DNA from 3 places in the Streptomyces sp. NPDC029044 genome. Region 1 is predicted to be linked to each of the others. Evidence: riboswitches for the same ligand, from Rfam matches in the RefSeq annotation. Region 1 holds a riboswitch; each other region holds the start of a gene.
What was found. Region 1 has a riboswitch for cyclic di-AMP ahead of AB0E85_RS00175 (transglycosylase family protein). Riboswitches for the same ligand answer to the same signal wherever they lie in the genome.
Positions count from the first base shown of each region.

Region 2: another riboswitch for cyclic di-AMP. It lies ahead of AB0E85_RS06905 (NlpC/P60 family protein); the one in region 1 lies ahead of AB0E85_RS00175 (transglycosylase family protein).
Region 3: another riboswitch for cyclic di-AMP. It lies ahead of AB0E85_RS03390 (M23 family metallopeptidase); the one in region 1 lies ahead of AB0E85_RS00175 (transglycosylase family protein).

Region 1 covers NZ_JBEZWN010000001.1:34,196-40,257, reverse strand. Annotated here, with positions in the region: gene AB0E85_RS00190 (nucleoside triphosphate pyrophosphohydrolase) at 1-588, shown strand, start outside; gene AB0E85_RS00185 (cytochrome P450) at 641-1,939, shown strand; gene AB0E85_RS00180 (transglycosylase family protein) at 2,061-3,014, shown strand; cyclic di-AMP (ydaO/yuaA leader) riboswitch at 3,243-3,409, shown strand; gene AB0E85_RS00175 (transglycosylase family protein) at 3,414-4,106, shown strand; gene eno (phosphopyruvate hydratase) at 4,381-5,661, shown strand; gene AB0E85_RS00165 (septum formation initiator family protein) at 5,767-6,062, shown strand, end outside.
Region 2 covers NZ_JBEZWN010000005.1:127,284-133,345, forward strand. Annotated here, with positions in the region: gene AB0E85_RS06885 (response regulator transcription factor) at 1-302, shown strand, start outside; gene AB0E85_RS06890 (NlpC/P60 family protein) at 325-1,383, opposite strand; gene AB0E85_RS06895 (hypothetical protein) at 1,805-2,158, shown strand; gene AB0E85_RS06900 (hypothetical protein) at 2,136-3,077, opposite strand; gene AB0E85_RS06905 (NlpC/P60 family protein) at 3,157-4,335, opposite strand; cyclic di-AMP (ydaO/yuaA leader) riboswitch at 4,343-4,516, opposite strand; gene pcrA (DNA helicase PcrA) at 4,831-6,062, shown strand, end outside.
Region 3 covers NZ_JBEZWN010000003.1:1,611-7,672, forward strand. Annotated here, with positions in the region: gene AB0E85_RS03380 (PrsW family glutamic-type intramembrane protease) at 1-793, shown strand, start outside; gene AB0E85_RS03385 (aldo/keto reductase) at 883-1,827, opposite strand; gene AB0E85_RS03390 (M23 family metallopeptidase) at 1,956-2,996, opposite strand; cyclic di-AMP (ydaO/yuaA leader) riboswitch at 3,008-3,164, opposite strand; tRNA gene AB0E85_RS03395 (tRNA-Met) at 3,453-3,526, opposite strand; gene AB0E85_RS03400 (dihydrofolate reductase family protein) at 3,593-4,723, opposite strand; gene AB0E85_RS03405 (MarR family transcriptional regulator) at 4,851-5,366, shown strand; gene ribA (GTP cyclohydrolase II) at 5,500-6,062, shown strand, end outside.

The DNA of each region.
Region 1 (6,062 bases):
ATGGACCGCATCCGCGCCGAATGCCCCTGGTCCTCCCGGCAGACCCACGAGGGCCTGGCCAAGTACGGCATCGAGGAGGCGTACGAACTCGTCGAGGCGATCGAGGAGGGCGACCGCGACGAACTGCGCGAGGAGCTCGGCGACGTCCTGCTCCAGGTCGTCTTCCACGCCCGCATCGCCGAGGAGGGCCGCCCCGAGGACGGTGAGGAGGCCTTCTCCATCGACGACGTGGCCGGCGGCATCGTCGCCAAGCTGATCCACCGCCACCCGCACGTCTTCGGTGACGCGACGGCCACCACCCCCGAGGAGGTCAAGGAGCACTGGCTGCGCACCAAGGCGGTCGAGAAGCAGCGCACCTCGGTCACCGAGGGCATACCCCTCGGCCAGCCCGGCCTGGCCCTCGCCGCCAAGCTGGCCTCCCGCACCCGCACGGCGAACCTGGACGTACCGCTCCCACCCGTCGAGGGCATCGGCTACGAGCTCCTGGCCCTGGCGGTCCGCGCCGAGTCGGAGGGCGTCGACCCGGAGGCGGCCCTGAGAGCGGCGGCCCGCGCGTACCGGGACGCGATCAGGGAGGCCGAGGGCTGAGCGGGCCCCGGGACGGAGACGGGGGCTCCCGGAAGCCGGATACGGTCGAGGCGTGACCGACCAGCCCCAGCCCAGCACACCCGCGACCGCTCCCGACCTCTTCACCTGGGAGTTCGCGAGCGACCCCTACCCCGCCTACGCCTGGCTCCGTGAGCACAGCCCCGTCCACAGGACGCGGCTCCCCAGCGGTGTGGAGGCCTGGCTGGTCACGCGGTACGCCGACGCCAAGCAGACGCTCGCCGACAGCCGGCTCTCCAAGAACCCCGCGCATCACGACGAGCCGGCGCACGCCAAGGGCAAGACCGGCATCCCCGGGGAGCGCAAGGCCGAGCTGATGACGCATCTGCTCAACATCGACCCGCCGGACCACACCCGGCTGCGGCGGCTGGTGTCCAAGGCGTTCACCCCGCGCCGGGTCGCCGAGTTCGCGCCACGGGTGCAGGAGCTCACCGACACGCTCATCGACGGTTTCGCGCGCAAGGGATCCGCCGACCTGATCCACGAGTTCGCCTTCCCGCTCCCCATCTACGCCATCTGCGACCTGCTCGGCGTCCCGCGCGAGGACCAGGACGACTTCCGCGACTGGGCGGGCATGATGATCCGTCACCAGGGCGGGCCGCGGGGCGGCGTGGCGCGGTCCGTGAAGAAGATGCGCGGCTACCTGGCCGACCTCATCCATCGCAAGCGCGAGGCGCTGCCCGCCGAGCCCGCCCCCGGCGAGGACCTCATCTCCGGTCTCATCCGCGCCTCCGACCACGGCGAGCACCTCACCGAGAACGAGGCGGCGGCCATGGCCTTCATCCTGCTGTTCGCCGGTTTCGAGACGACCGTGAACCTCATCGGCAACGGCACCTACGCCCTGCTCACCCACCCCGGGCAGCGCGCACGGCTCCAGGAGTCCCTCGCCGCGGGGGAGACCGGCCTGCTGGAGACCGGCGTCGAGGAACTCCTCCGCTACGACGGCCCCGTGGAGCTCGCCACCTGGCGCTTCGCCACCCAGCCCCTCACCCTCGGCGGGCAGCGCATCGAGGCGGGCGACCCCGTCCTCGTGGTCCTGGCCGCGGCGGACCGCGACCCGGAGCGGTTCGCCGATCCGGACGCGCTGGACCTCTCCCGCCGTGACAATCAGCACCTCGGATACGGCCACGGCATCCACTACTGCCTCGGAGCCCCGCTGGCCCGGCTGGAGGGCCAGACCGCACTCGCCACGCTCCTGACCCGCCTCCCCGACCTCCGGCTCGCGGTGGATCCGGCCGAGCTGAGATGGCGTGGCGGCCTCATCATGCGGGGGCTGCGCACCCTGCCCGTGGAGTTCGCGCCCACCGGACGTGACGAAACATCAGACTTGTGATCTTCACGTGATCTGCGCGGCATGAACTTGTGACAAGTGATCGACTGCCGATACGTTCACCCATCAACGCGGCGGGGAATCGCGCCGCCTCGGTCACTGCTGTCTCGCGAAAGGTCTCCGTATGCTCTCCGGGAACGGTCGGCACCGCCGCCCCCGCCAGGCTCCGGCTCTCCTCGTGGCGGCCGGGGTGACCGGTTCCGCCATCGCGATCCCGCTCCTCGGGGCCTCCGGTGCCAGCGCGGCCGACGGCACGACCTGGGACCGGGTCGCGGACTGTGAGACCGGCGGTGCCTGGAGCCAGAACAGCGGCAACGGCTACTACGGCGGCCTCCAGTTGTCCCAGGACGACTGGGAGAAGCACGGCGGTCTCGACTACGCCGCGAGCGCCGATCTGGCCAGCCGCTCCCAGCAGATAGCCGTGGCGGAGAGAATCCTCGCCGACCAGGGGGTCGGCGCATGGCGTACCTGCGGACTGCTCTCGGGGCTCCAGCAGGACAAGGGGTCGGAATCATCCGACTCGTCTGAATCATCCGGTGAGGTGGACTCGCCCGGATTGCTTGATTCGCTGGGTTCGTCCCCCTCGGAGAGCCCCTCCTCGTCTCCGTCGCCCGACGCATCGTCGTCTTCGAAGGATGAAACGGCCAAGACCGACAAGTCGCGCGAATCCGACGGGTCATCGCAGGACGAACAGTCCGACGGCACTCCGTCGGCCACTCCCGAGGGCGGCAAGTCGGGCAGCTCGCGGCAGGGTGACGGCTCCTCGGCGGCGTCGGAGACGGGCTCCGGCCGTCATCGCGGTCCCAGTGCCGACGAAACCCGCGCGCCCGAGAGCGACCGTGCGGAGAAGTCCACGGGGCGTCACTCCGCGCCCGCTGAGGAGAGTTCCGGCGACGCGTCCGAAGGTGCCTACATCGTGGGTGTCGGCGACAGTCTCTGGTCCATCGCCGACGCCCTTCGGGTCGACGGCGGATGGCACGCCCTCTACGAGGGCAACGAGCAGGCGGTCGGCGCCGACCCCGACCTCATCCACCCCGGTCAGACGCTCGCGGTCGAGGGCGAAGCGGACGAGAAGTAGCTGTTCGGGCAGTGCGGAAACGACGGCCGAAGTCACCCCGAAACCGGGTGAGTTCACGTCATGTTTCGTGCCGAATGTCCTGTATGAACCCGGTGAGAGATAGATCTCAGAGGCCCTGATCGTCTTTGAAATTCCGCGGATCGCGTGTCTACGGTCGTGACCGCTCGTCACCACGAGCCCCGGCTGCCGCAACGCCGAATCCTGCCAGCGGCCGTACGGGAACAGTCGTCGCGTCAAGCGCCGTAGGCAGGAGCGGGGGACCCAAGGTAGGTGCCCGACCGGCTTGTTGCGCCGGAAGGGCTTGGGGTGAAGCCGCGTCCCGGGAGGGACGCGGCCGGGCAACTCAACCGGCCCGAACCCGACAGCTCACCTCGCAGGCGTCGGTGAGGGGATCCATCCATGCTGTTTTCCAGCAAGGGCAAGCACCGTCGTCCGTCCAAGGCCACCCGCGTCGTCGCGCTCGCCGGCGTCACCGGTGCCGCCGTCGCCGCCCCGCTGATGGCGGCCGGCAACGCCTCCGCCGCCACCGCCTCCGAGTGGGACGCGGTCGCCCAGTGCGAGTCCGGCGGCAACTGGTCCATCAACACCGGCAACGGCTACTACGGCGGCCTGCAGTTCTCCGCCTCCACCTGGTCCGGCTACGGCGGCACCAAGTACGCCTCCACCGCCGACCAGGCCACCAAGGCCCAGCAGATCGAGATCGCCGAGAAGGTCCTCGCGGGCCAGGGCAAGGGCGCCTGGCCGGTCTGCGGCAAGGGCCTGTCGAGCGCCGGCTACACCGGTGGCGACTCCTCCAGCGACTCCGGCAGCTCCTCGCAGAGCCAGCAGAGCACCGAGAGCCGCGAGACCCAGCAGCAGCCGGCCTCCCGCTCCGACGAGCGCCCGGCGGCCAAGAAGACCGTGACCACCCCGACCGGCAAGAAGGTCAAGAAGGGTGACGGCGAGTACAAGGTCGTCAAGGGCGACACCCTGAGCTCGATCGCGGCCGAGGAGAAGGTCAAGGGCGGCTGGGAGAAGCTGTACCAGCTGAACAAGGACATCGTCGACGATGCCAACCTCATCTACCCGGGCCAGCAGCTGCACCTGAAGTAAGCAGCGGCCCCACCCGGGCCCGCACAGGGCCCACCAGCTCCCGCTCCGGTGCGTCATCCCCCGTACGCACCGGAGCGGGGTTTTTTCTGCCGTACTTCGCGAACCGGCTTTGTTCCGTTCGGAAACAATTTACTCTCGGTTCTGTCCATGGGGTGGGCGACCCGGTGGCCGATCGCCCGGAGCCGGTTAGGCTCATGTCGCGAGCCACCGAGGCTCCGCACCTCGCCGGGTCCACGTGACCCGCGTACCCGCGTCACATAAGAAGGAGATGCTCGTGCCGTCCATCGACGTCGTCGTAGCCCGGGAAATCCTGGACTCCCGAGGCAACCCCACGGTCGAGGTCGAGGTCGGCCTCGACGACGGCAGCACGGGTCGTGCCGCCGTCCCGTCCGGCGCCTCCACGGGCGCCTTCGAGGCCATCGAGCTCCGCGACGGCGACTCGAACCGCTACCTCGGCAAGGGTGTGGAGAAGGCCGTCCTCGCGGTCATCGAGCAGATCGGCCCGGAGCTGGTCGGCTACGACGCCACCGAGCAGCGCCTGATCGACCAGGCCATGTTCGACCTGGACGCCACCGACAACAAGGGCTCCCTCGGCGCCAACGCCATCCTCGGCGTCTCCCTCGCCGTCGCCCACGCCGCCTCCGAGGCCAGCGACCTGCCGCTGTTCCGCTACCTGGGCGGCCCCAACGCGCACCTGCTGCCGGTGCCGATGATGAACATCCTGAACGGCGGCTCGCACGCCGACTCCAACGTGGACATCCAGGAGTTCATGATCGCCCCGATCGGCGCGGAGTCCTTCTCCGAGGCCCTGCGCTGGGGCGCCGAGGTCTACCACACGCTGAAGAAGGTCCTGAAGAGCAAGGGCCTGGCCACCGGCCTCGGCGACGAGGGCGGCTTCGCCCCGAACCTCGGCTCCAACCGCGAGGCCCTCGACCTCATCCTGGAAGCGATCAAGGAAGCCGGTTACACCCCCGGCGAGCAGATCGCCCTGGCGCTCGACGTCGCCGCCTCCGAGTTCTACAAGGACGGCGTCTACACCTTCGAGGGCAAGGAGCGCTCGGCGGCCGAGATGACCGAGTACTACGCGGAGCTCGTCGACGCGTACCCGCTCGTCTCCATCGAGGACCCGCTGTTCGAGGACGACTGGGAGGGCTGGAAGACCATCACCGCCAAGCTCGGTGACAAGGTCCAGCTCGTCGGTGACGACCTCTTCGTCACCAACCCCGAGCGCCTCGCCCGCGGCATCGACGAGAGCGCGGCCAACGCGCTCCTGGTCAAGGTCAACCAGATCGGTTCGCTGACCGAGACCCTGGACGCCGTGGAGCTGGCCCAGCGCAACGGCTTCAAGTGCATGATGTCGCACCGCTCCGGCGAGACCGAGGACGTCACCATCGCCGACCTGGCCGTCGCCACCAACTGCGGCCAGATCAAGACCGGCGCCCCGGCCCGCTCCGAGCGCGTCGCCAAGTACAACCAGCTGCTGCGCATCGAGGAGATCCTCGACGACGCCGCGGTGTACGCCGGCCGCAGCGCCTTCCCGCGCTTCAAGGGCTGACCCCACCTGGGTAAGGCTTAGCCAGTCGTACGTACGTCCCCGTACCCGGTCCCGTACCGTGTCCGGGGACGTACGCGCGTATGACGGTGGAGCGGAGGCGGACACATGGCCGTGAAGGACCGGGACCGGTTCTCCACCGCGACCAGGATCCGGTTGCTCGGCGAGCAGACCGCGGCGCGGGTCTACCGCTCCCAGACCAAGCGCCAGGCCCGCCGCTCGCGGCTGACCGGCCGGGCCGCGCTGCTCGCCCTGGTGATGTGCTCGCTGATCGTGGCCCTGGCCTACCCGATGCGGGAGTACGTCTCGCAGCGCGCCGAGGTCGACGACCTCCAGCGCGAACAGCGGCAGGCCCGTGAGCGCGTCGAACGGCTGCGTGACATGAAGGCACGCTGGCAGGACGA
Region 2 (6,062 bases), on a different contig from region 1:
ACTCCGTCTTCCGTGTCCAGGAGGGCGACGCGGTCTTCTCGCCCCGGCTGGCCGGCTTCGTCCTCGACGCCTTCGCCTCCACGGACGCACCGCCGGTCGACGAGGATCTGGACCGCCTGACCCAGCGCGAGCGCGAGGTGCTGCGGCTCATCGCCCGGGGCTACGCGTACAAGGAGATCGCCAAGCAGCTGTACATCTCCGTGAAGACCGTCGAGTCGCACGTCTCGGCGGTGCTGCGGAAGCTCCAGCTCTCCAACCGGCACGAGCTGACGCGCTGGGCGACGGCTCGCCGGCTGGTCTGACAGCGGCGCTCGCCGGCGGCGCTCACACCACCCGCGTCGCCCCCGCGTACGGCATCTCGTCGAGTGGGGCGACGCGTACCGGCGCCGAGGGGTTCGGGGCGTGGATCATGCGGCCGTTGCCCACGTAGATGCCGACATGACTGATGCCGGCGTAGAAGAAGACCAGGTCGCCGGGGAGGAGTTCGGAGCGGGCGACGCGGCGGCCCGCGGCGATCTGGGAGTACGTCGTGCGGGGCAGGGAGACGCCCGCGGCGCGGTACGCGGCCTGGACGAGACCCGAGCAGTCGAAGGCGTTCGGGCCGGTGGCGCCCCAGACGTAGGGGCTGCCGAGCTTCTGGTAGGCGTAGGAGACGGCGGCGGCGGCGCGGGAGTCGGTCGCCCGGGACGAGGCGGAGCCGGGGGCCGCGAGGGTCTCCCGTGCGCCCGTCGAGCGCGAGGCGCGGTCCTGGTACGTGCCGGACAGGGAACGTTCCTGCGGGCCGAGCCGGGACAGCAGCTGGCGTGCTGTGCCGAGCTTGCCGGTGATCGTCTTCTTGTGCTGCTTCAGCTCCGCCCGGCGCGACTTCAGGGACGTCAGCTCGATGTGGGCGGCCCCGCGCAGCTGCTCGATCTCCCGGAGCTGCTTGCGCACACCCGCGACGGCGGCGTTCTGCCGGCTGCCGGCCCGCTCGACGAACTCGGCGTTCTCCAGGTACCGGTCGGGATCGTCGGAGAGGGCGAGCTGCACCGCGGGATCGAGGCCGCCCGCCCGGTACTGCGCGGCGGCGACCGAACCCAGGGCCTCCCGGGCGGAGTTGAGCCGCTCCTCTTTGCGCGCCGCCTGGTCCTGGAGGTTTCTCAGCCGCTGCCCGGCTGCTTCGGCCTTCTCCTTCGCGCCGTTGTACTTCTCGGTGGCTACCTCCGCCTCCTGGTACAGCTTGTCCACCTTGGCTTTGACCTGGCCGGGGGTGAGCTGTGGTTCGGCGTGTCCGGTTCCGTCGAAACCCGTCGCCGTCGCCGCGCCCGCGAGGGCGATCGTGGCGGCCGTACGGGCCTTGCCGCCACCCATCGAGCGCTGTCGGGGCTTGCGGTGCGCTGCCACCTGGGGGCCACGTCCTTTCCTCGACCGCCGACGGGTGCGTGCGGCCGCCGGGGGGAGCGGACGGGCGGCCTGCGCGTCCGGCGACGGCCCGCACAGGGGGAGCGGATCGCCGCCGGACCTTTTCGGCGGTGGTGTCCGACTGCCGCCCCTGGCCCGGGCGGCGGTGGGGAGCCGGTCACCTGGTGGAGGACGCTAAACGCCGCCGTGATGGGCCGGTGGCAGGTGTGCGGAAGTGTCCCGAGAGGACCGGCGGTGACCGTATGCGACCGTGGTCCCGTCTCGACGCCGACTGCTTCACTCAGCGTGATGACCGATGCGCCGAATCGTGAGCGAGTGACCGTGATCGGGTGCTATGGGGCGCATATATGCATCACTGGGCCGGTGTCGGGCGGTCCGGGGGCCCTGATTAGGCTCCGGCCTCATGGACGTACTCATCCACCTCTTCGTCGGCCTCCACATCATCGGCATCGCCTCGCTCCTGGGCGGCTTCCTCACCCAGATGAAGGCGATGGGCGAGGGTACCGCCCGCTACACCCCCGCGATGCTGCACGGCGCGCTCACGATGCTGGTCACCGGTGTGGTCCTGGTCGGTCTCAACCAGGCCGACGACCAGTCCGTGAACAACATCAAGATCGGCGTGAAGCTGGCCCTGCTGGTCGTGATCCTCGGCCTGGTCTATGTGAAGCGGGACGACGAGAAGGTGGACAAGGGCCTGTTCGGCCTGGTCGGTCTGCTGACGACGGCGAACATCTTCATCGCCGTGCTCTGGACCTGACCCGGGAGCGCCGGGCGCCGGCCCGGGCCGAGGTGAGCGCCCAGGCGGTGCACCCGAGCCAGGCGGCCACCGCGACCCACAGCAGCACCTCTCCGGCGGCGTCGAGCCAGGGGACGTCCAGGGCGGCGGCGACCGCCAGGGTGGCCGCGGCCGTCACCACCGCGGCGAACACGGTCGCCCAGCGCCGCACGTCGTAGTGGTGGCGGGGCCAGAAGAGCTCCGCGAGGAGCAGGGCGACGCAGGCGACCAGCGCGAGCACGAGCAGCGTGACGCACGTCGTGCGCAGGACGTCGGTGTTGTCCTCGTTCCACAGGTACAGGCGCGCGCTGTCGGCGCTGAGGAGTTGCGCCCCGGCCAGCGCGGAGACGGCGAGGGCGCCGGCCGCGAGCCAGTGGTCCCCGCGCCCCTCCTCCACCTGCCGGGGCTGGAAGCGGAACAGGGCGAAGCCGTAGAGCGCGAGGCCCAGCCAGAACAGCACCAGGGCCGCGTGGGCGAGCCAGGCCGACGTATCGGCCGCGGCGAGCGTGGCGCCGAGCACCGCGAGCCCCTGGGTGGCCACGCAGCGCAGGAACACCGTGCCGCGCCGCCCGCCGGCCTCCGCGGTGAGCAGCACCGCCCAGAGCAGCATCGCGAGCGCCAGCAGCGCCTCGGCGAGGAGCTGAAGGCCGGCCGCGGAGAACCCGGTGCCGAGGACGGCGGTGGCCGCCACGGCCGTGAGCGCGGCCGGCGTCTGCGCCCGCAACCCGCCCCGTGCCCGCTGGGCGAGGCCCGCGGCCGCCACCAGCCAGGCCGCGCAGGCCAGGGCGAGGGCGATGCGGGAGAGGACCGCGTACCCCGCCGAGTCGAGACCGACCGACACGACGCCGGTCGCCAGCGCGTACGTCGACCACCAGGTGGCAAACGGGGAGGGACCCGACATAGCGCCGATGCTAGAGAGCGCCGCACGCGTTACGGGAGGGGCACGCGCGCGTGCCCCTCGAAAGGCGTGACGAGACCTCTCAGGCCGGCCGCACCACGCTGTGGATGGCCGACTCGCCGTCGTAGTAGACCGACTCCTCGCGCACGTACGTGCCGGGCTTCGGGGCGTGGATCATCATGCCGTTGCCGATGTAGATCCCGACGTGGGTGACGTCGTCGTAGAAGAAGACCAGGTCACCGGGCTGGGCCTGGGAGAGCGGGACCGTGGTGCCGGCGTTCACCTGGTCGTAGGTGGTGCGCGGCAGGGTGACGCCCGCGGCCTTCCAGGCGGCCTGGGTGAGGCCGGAGCAGTCGTAGGAGCCGGGGCCGACGGCGCCCCACACGTACGGCTTGCCGATCTGCGCGCGGGCGAAGGCGAGCGCCTTGTCGGCCTTGGTGGCGTACGAGGAGTCGGCCGGGGCCGTCGAGGAGGACGAGCCGGAGTCCGCCGAAGCCGACGACGAGGAGCCGCTGTCCTGCTGCTGGGCGGCCTCCTCCCGTGCCTGCTGCTGGGCGGCCTGCTGCCGGGCCAGCTCGTCGGCCTTGCGGGCCGCCTCCTCCTGCTTCTCCTTCTCGATCGCCGCGAGCCGGGCCTTCTCCTCGGCGGTCAGCTTCGACATCAGCCGGCGCGCGTCGGCGAGCTTGCGCTGGACGGTCGCCTTGGCGGTCTTCAGGTCGCCCTGCGACTCGGTGAGCGCCTCCAGGCTCTCGGTGGCCTCCTGGCGCTTCTCCATCGTCTCGGACTGCTGTGCGATGTAGTCGTCGACCGCGACCTTCTGGCGGCCCGTCATCCGGTCCATCAGCTGGGTCTGGTCGAAGTAGTCCTGCGGGGTGTCCGCCAGCAGGAACGTCGCCGTGTCCGGGGCGGCGGCACCGGTTCGGTACTGGGCGGAGGCGAAGGACCCCAGCTCCTCGCGCGCCTCGTTGAGCTTCTGGGTGCGCTTCGCGACGTCGTCGACGAGGGCGTCGGCGCGTTTGCGCTGCTTCGCCGTCTTCTCCTTGGCCGCGTTGTACTTCTCGGTCGCCGACCCCGCCTGGCGGTAGAGGTCGTCGACCTTCTTCTCGACTTCTTCCAGGCTGGGCTTGTCGTCGGCCTCGGGGGCGGCATTGGCCGACTGGGACAGCAGGGCGACGGAGGTGAGGGCCGCCGTTGCGAGGGCGGGGGTCCGTATGCCTGCCACGCGCGTACCCGTAGGACGCGACTTGCGGTGCGACGCCAAGGGAGGCGACTCCTTCCACGTTCCGCCTACCGGGTTAGCTGTCGGGTTCGGGCGGGTGGTTCGGAAGGTTTGCCCTACGGCCTTCTCCGCACAGGGAGTCGGGCCGATTCACCCCAGGTTCACGGTTGGGTCCCCGGCTCCGGCTGCCGCTGCGGCACACCGGACTCGGCGGAGGCCGCGCGGCCCGGCGACGTTCGCCGGTGGGGGTCATGCGGCCTGGTCGCACGGTAGCCAACTCGTGTGGCCCCTGTGAAGGTTGATGGGTGATATGCCCGATACATTTTCGTGACCTCGGTCATGAACGTTGCCGAGTGTGAACGGCCGAGGGGGACTGGTCCTGTTTCATCCATGATTGCGGGGGGTGTAGCAGGTCGTGATCATGCGGTCATGGAGGGCGACAATGCGCCGCCGGCCGGCTGGCGGGGGCCCGGGCGCCCGGCGATGTTCTCAGGGCGGCGGCGGGCTGTCAGTGGGGCGCCCTAGACTCGGAGAGCGATGAGCAGCCTCTTTGACGACAGCTTCCTGGCGAACCTCCAGGCCCAGCGGGGCCCCGCGGACGAGCCCCCGCCGCCGCCCGAGGACGATCACGTTCCGGAGCCGATCCCGGACGATCTGTTCGGCGGGAAGTTCGACGCGCCCCCGGACCGGGACGCCTACTACCGGGACGGCGCGCCCCGCCCGGTCGTGGACACCGCCGCGCTGCTGGAGGGGCTCAACGACAACCAGCGCGCCGCCGTCGTCCACTCCGGCTCCCCGCTGCTCATCGTGGCCGGCGCCGGCTCCGGCAAGACCCGCGTGCTCACGCACCGCATCGCCCACCTGCTCGCCGAGCGCGGCGTGCACCCGGGCCAGATCCTCGCGATCACCTTCACCAACAAGGCCGCGGGCGAGATGAAGGAGCGCGTCGAGCAGCTCGTCGGCCCGCGCGCCAACGCCATGTGGGTGATGACGTTCCACAGCGCGTGCGTGCGGATCCTCCGCCGCGAGAGCAAGAAGCTCGGCTTCACATCGAGCTTCTCGATCTACGACGCCGCCGACTCCAAGCGCCTGATGGCCCTGGTCTGCCGAGACCTGGACCTGGACCCCAAGCGCTTCCCGCCGAAGTCCTTCAGCGCCAAGATCAGCAACCTGAAGAACGAGCTGATCGACGAGGAGGACTTCGCCGCCCAGGCCACCGACGGTTTCGAGAAGACCCTCGCCCAGGCCTACGCCATGTACCAGTCGCGGCTGCGCGAGGCGAACGCCCTCGACTTCGACGACCTGATCATGACGACGGTCAACCTGCTGCGTGCCTTCCCGGACGTCGCCGAGCACTACCGCCGCCGCTTCCGGCACGTGCTGGTCGACGAGTACCAGGACACCAACCACGCCCAGTACGCCCTCGTCCGGGAGCTGGTCGGCACCTCCGAGCACCCCGTCGACGTACCGCCCGAGGCCGAGGTCCCGCCCGCCGAGCTGTGCGTCGTGGGCGACGCCGACCAGTCGATCTACGCCTTCCGCGGCGCGACGATCCGCAACATCCTCCAGTTCGAGGAGGACTACCCGGACGCCACGACGATCCTGCTGGAGCAGAACTACCGCTCCACGCAGACGATCCTCAGCGCCGCCAACGCGGTCATCGAGCGCAACGAGTCCCGCCGTCCCAAGAACCTGTGGACCAACGCCGGCTCCGGCGCCCGGATCACCGGCTACGTCGCCGACACCGAGCACGACGAGGCGCAGTTCGT
Region 3 (6,062 bases), on a different contig from region 1:
CTTCGCCTTCACGGAGAACATCCTCTACCTGGGCACGGCCTTCGGCACCGACCAGCTCACCGGCGGTTCCGGCATCGCCTCGGTCACGGCGGCGACCTTCTTCGTGCGCATCGTCATGTCGCCGTTCGCGCACCCGCTGTTCACGGTCCTGTCGGGCATCGGTTTCGGCATCGCCGCGCTCTCGGCGGACCGCCGGCCGCTGCGCCGCGTCGTCTTCCCGCTCGGCGGCCTGCTGCTCGCGATGGGCATGCACGCGATGTGGAACGGCTCCTCGGCCTTCGGCGAGTACGGGTTCTTCGCCGTGTACGCGGCGTTCATGGTGCCCATCTTCGGGTTGCTGACGTGGCTGGTGATCTGGACCCGGCAGCGGGAGCTGAAGACCGTACGGGCGGAGCTGCCCGCCTACGCCGTGGCCGGCTGGCTGACCCCCGCCGAGCCGTACGCGCTGGGCTCGATGCGGGCCCGGCGGATCGCCCGCCAGTACGCCCGCCGTCACGTGGGGAAGGCGGCGGCGCGGGAGGTGGCGCGGTACGAGGCGTACGCGACGTCCCTGGCGTTCCTGCGACACCGCGCCCGGCGGGGGCGTGCCGGGCCCGACTTCGCCGTACGGGAGGGGGAACTGCTCGGCGAGCTGTGGCGGCGCCGGGAGGTGGCCCGACCCGCGCTGGACCACGCGGCGCGGATCACCGCCCCTCCGGTCCCGGTGACGGCCCCGCCCTGGCCGGTGTACGGGGTGTACGGGTACGGCCCGCAGCCGACGCCGTACCCCGCGTACAACCCGTACCGCTCCTAGACCTCTCGTCCGGACCAGACCGAGCCAGACCTTCTCAGCCCGATGCAGTCAGACCCGATGCAGTCAGACCCGATGCAGTCAGACCCGATTCAGGCCGAGGCCTGGGTGAGCCGTCCGACCTCGGTCTCCGAGAGAGTCAGCTCGCCGACGCCGGTCAGCGCGGGCAGCTGCTCCACCGTCCGCGCGGAGGCGATCGGCGCCGCCACGGTCGGCTGGGCGGCGAGCCAGGCCAAGGCCACCGTGGCCACGGGCACGCCGTGCGCCGCGGCGATCTCGTCGAGGGCGTCGAGCACCCGCCGCCCCCGCTCGGTCTCCAGATGCTTGGCGGCACCTCCCGCCCTGGCGCTCTCGACCGTCGCTCCGGGCCGGTACTTGCCCGTGAGGAAGCCGGACGCGAGCGCGAAGTACGGCACCGCGGCCAGGCCGGTCCGCTCGGCGAGGTCCTGGAGTTCGCCCTCGTAGGTGCCGCGGGAGACCAGGTTGTAGTGGGGCTGGAGCGCCACGTACCGGGCGAGCCCCTCGCGTTCGGAGAACTCCAGGGACGCCCGCAGCCGCTCGGCGGAGATGTTGGAGGCGGCGATGTGCCGCACCTTCCCGGCCTTCACAAGGGTGTCCAGCGCGCCGATGATCTCCTCGACGGGCACGTCGGGCTGGTCGAAGTGTGTGTAATACAGGTCGATGTAGTCGGTACCGAGGCGCCGCAGGGAGGCATCCGCGGCAGCCTTGATGGTGGCGGCGGACAGACCGCGGAACTCGGGGTGCTGGCTGACCTTGGTGGCGACGACGACGTCCGCCCGGTTGCCGCGGGACTTCAGCCAATGGCCGAGCACGGTCTCGGACTCACCGCCCCGGTTGCCCTCGACCCAGGCCGAGTAGGAGTCGGCGGTGTCGACGAAGTTGCCGCCGGCGGCGGTGTAGGCGTCGAGGACGGCGAACGACTGGTCCTCGTCGGCGGTCCAGCCGAAGACGTTGCCGCCGAGGGCGAGTGGGAACACCTCGAGGTCGGAAGGGCCGAGCTTACGCAGATGAGTCATGCTCCACGTCAACGCCGTTACCGGAGCGGCCCATTCCCCTACTCCGCCGTACACGCCGGAAAATCCGGCAGCCCTGACGTCGGGGGGTCGTCGTCAGGGCCGCCGGTGCTTCAACGGGTGGGTACGGCTTACGGGTTCAGTCCCTTGCCCCGCAGCCACGCCATCGGGTCGATGCCGCTCGCGGAGCCGCCGGAGTGGACCTCCAGGTGAAGGTGGGCACCGGTGACGTTGCCGGTGGCGCCCACACGGCCGATGACGTCGCCCGTGCTGACCTTCTGGCCGACGCTGACGCCGATGGAGGACTGGTGCGCGTACCAGATCTCGGTGCCGTCATCGAGGGTGAGGACGGTCTTGTAGCCGTACGAGCCGTTCCAGCCGGCCTCGGTGATGGTGCCGCTGTGGACGGCCTTGATCGGCGTGCCCGTGGGGGCGGCGAAGTCCAGGCCCGTGTGGTAGCCGGAGGACCAGTAGGCGCCGGCCTGGCCGAAGCTGGAGGTGATGGTGTACGAGGAGGTCGGCAGCGTGAACTGCTTGGCCAGGGCGGCGAGACGCTCGGCCTCGGCCTTCTTCCTGGCCTCCTCCTCCGCCTTCTCCTTGGCCGCGGCGGCCTTGGCCTTGGCTTCCCTCTCCGCCTTGGCGACCGCTTCCGCGGCTGCCTTCTCGGCGGCGGCCGCGGCGTCCTGGGCGGCCTTGGTCTCGATCTGGTCCTGCTGGTGCTCGACCTGGGCCATGATCCGGGCGCGCAGCGCCTCGCCCGCGCCGGCGCCGGAGGTGCTCTTGCCCTGCTCGGTGGCGGTCGTGGCGGTGCCGAGGCTGCTGAGCGGGGTGGCGGAACCTTCGGGGGTGTCGTCGTCCGAGATGAGGGAACCCACCGAGGGCAGGTCCGGGACGGAGATGGACACCGGGGGCTTGCCGGTCTGGGCGCTGGCCATGCCGCCGGCACCCACGGCGGCTATGACGCCGACACCCAGGACGGTGGAGCTGCGGGCGAGACCTCCGCCGCGCTGCTTGGTGACGCGATGCCGGCCACGGACGGGACGGATGGACTCCTCGGTGGGGTTCCACTCCTGGAACGGGCCCTCGTCGGTGCGCTGACCGCCGTAGCCGAAGGTGTCGGTCTCGCGCTTCGGCGCGAACGGGGCCGCGGGGGCAGGCCGGTTGGACGCCACGTGGGCGTACTCCTTTCCTTCCTTCTCGCCTACCGGGTTAGCTGACGGGTTCGGAGCAGGAAGGTCTCCTACGCGCGTATACCGGCCGTGCTTCCACGGTGGTATCCGCCCGATTCACCCCAAGTGGTGGTTCCCCGGTTCCCTTTCGGGATTCGGCGCGTGCGCACGGAGCCGCCTTCTGTGACGGCTGGGACGACCGCGCTGCGTTATCGAACGTTAATGGAGGCGCGAGGGGTATTCCAGCGATTCCGCTTGATCATTAACCTTTTTCACGCGGACTTACCTGCCATGACCGGAGTAAATCGGGCGAGTTGACCGCTTCGCAAGTGACTGACGAGTTTTGACGGTGCATCAGTTAACGCGCGCAGCGGGGTGGTTCGGTCACCGACCGTAATGAGGTGCGGGGAAATGCACCGAGGGCCGGAATCCTTTTGGATTCCGGCCCTCGGCCTTCAGTAGCGGGGACAGGATTTGAACCTGCGACCTCTGGGTTATGAGCCCAGCGAGCTACCGAGCTGCTCCACCCCGCGTCGTTGTGACACCAGTGTACGCCATCCGCGGGACCACTCGTGCACACCGCTCGGAGCGGCCCGTTCTCAGCCCGGCAGGTGGCGGTTCGGGGCCTTGGCCCGCTCCTCGTGCTCCGGGAGGACGACGACCTCCACTCCGCCGGCGGCCAGGAGGCCGCTGCCGTCCGCGGCCGTCACGAAGGTGTCGGGCTCGCGCCAGGCCGTGACGACCCGCCGTACGCCCGCGTCGAGGATCAGCCGGGCACAGGGGGCGGGGCGGGAGGCGCGGCGGGCGCAGGGCTCCAGGCTGCTGTACACCGTCGCGCCGGGCAGGCGCGGGTCGGCCGGGTCGAGCTTCGCCAGGGCCGCCTCCTCGGCGTGCACGACCGGGTCACCGGCCTCGCGGGAGTGACCGCGGGCCAGTTCCGTGCCGTCGGCGGCGACCACGACCGCGCCCACGCTGAACGCCGTGTCCGACGGCGGGCAGCGCTCGGCCAGGTCGCAGGCGAGGGCCAGCCAGTGGTGGTCGGCGGCGACGGGCAGGGCACCGGTGCCCGGGGCGGTCGGCTCGTAGCGCATCAGGACCACGTCCTCGATCCGCCGCGACTCCAGCAGCCGGAGCCGGCCGCCCTGGTAGCCGCCGGGACCGAAGAGGCGGGGTGCCCCGGGGTCGCCCACGAAGAGCGGGGCGAGGACGAGCTGGAGTTCGTCGGCGAGACCCTGGGTGAGGAGCTGGGTGTGGATCAGGCCGCCGCCCTCGACCATGAGCCGCCGCACGCCCCGGACGTCGTGCAGGTGCGTGAGCAGCCGCCGCCAGTCGAGGTCGGCGCCGAGCGGGACGACGTCGGCGGCCAGGCCCGACGCGCGGGCGCGTTCGGCGCCCCGGTCGGTCGTGTAGAGGAGCTTCTCGCCGCCGGTGTGCCAGAAGCGGGCGTCCGGGTCGAGGTCGCCGGAGCCGCTGACGGTGACCTTCAGGGGGTACTCCGGTTTCCCGGCGGCCCGGCGGGCGGCCCGGCGTTCGCCGGAGTTCACCAGGAGCCGCGGGTTGTCGGCGCGGATGGTGCCGGCGCCGATCAGGATGGCGTCGACACCGGCCCGGACCTCGTCGACCCGGTCGAAGTCGGCCGGGCTCGACAGGAGCAGGCGGTCGGGTCCGGTGTCGTCCAGGTAGCCGTCGAGGGAGACGGCGGCGGACAGCAGGACGTACGGGTGAGGCATCGACGCTCCGCGGCTGGTCGGGACGGCGGGACTGGACGGGGTCACCAAGGCGGACAGGGCCGCCAAGACGGGACAGGGTCACCAAGACGGGCTTGGTTCAAGTTTGAAACAAACCTACACTGGTGGCATGACGACTCGCTGGCTCACCCCCGAGGAGCAACGTGCCTGGCGCGCGTACGTCGCCGCCTCCCTGCTCCTGGAGGACGCGATCGACCGGCAGCTCCAGCAGGACGCCGGCATGCCGCACCTGTACTACTCCATCCTGTCCGTCCTGTCCGAGTCCCCGGAACGGAGGCTGCGCATGACCGATCTCGCCGAGCGGCTGAAGATCACGCGCAGCAGGCTGACGTACGCGGTGACGCGGCTGGAGAAGGACGGCCTGCTGCGGCGCGAGGCCTGCCGGTACGACAAGCGGGGCAGCATCGCCGCACTGACGGACGAGGGCTTCGCGGTGCTGGAGCGGGCGGCGCCCGGGCATGTCGACACCGTGCGGAGCTTCCTGTTCGACCGGCTCAGCGAGGAGCAGGTGGGGCAGCTGGAGGAGATCTCCGCGGCGATCGCGCAGGGCCTCCAGGAGGACGGCTCGCGCCCGGCGGCGGACGAGGTGCCGTGGCGGCGGAGGTCATCACCGGCCTGTTCGTGACGAGCGTCACAGGGGGCCGGATACCGATTGCTTGAAGTTTGAAGCACGAGTAGGGTTCCGGAAGTGGATCTGCTTCAAATCTGAAGCAGTACGGCTGTGCAGCCGAACAGGAAACGGAACCCGGAGGCCCCGCATGCCCGACACCCCCGCCGTCATCGCCACCCCGCGCTCCCGCGTCCGGGTCCCGCTGCGCTTCCACGACGGCTACGAGGCCGACGCCGAGCTCGTCACCTTCCACGGGCTGGCCGACGGCCAGGAGCACGTGGCCGTGGTCCTCGGCGAGCCCGGCCCGGTCCCGCTGGTGCGGCTGCACTCCGAGTGCCTGACCGGGGACGTGTTCGGCTCCGCCCGCTGCGACTGCGGACCCCAGCTGCGCGAGGCGGTCGAGGCCATCGCCGAGCGCGGTGGCGTGCTGCTGTACCTCCGCCAGGAGGGCCGTGGGATCGGCCTCTACAACAAGCTCGACGCGTACGCCCTCCAGGACGAGGGGCTCGACACGTACGAGGCGAACGCGGCACTGGGGCTGCCGGAGGACGCCCGCGACTACACGGCCGCGGCCCAGATGCTCCGCGCCCTGGGCATCGGCGAACTGGACCTGCTCTCCAACAACCCCGACAAGGCGGGCCAGTTGCGGGCCCTGGGCGTCGACGTCCGCGACCGGATCCCCACGGGCGTCTTCACGACCGCGCACAACGT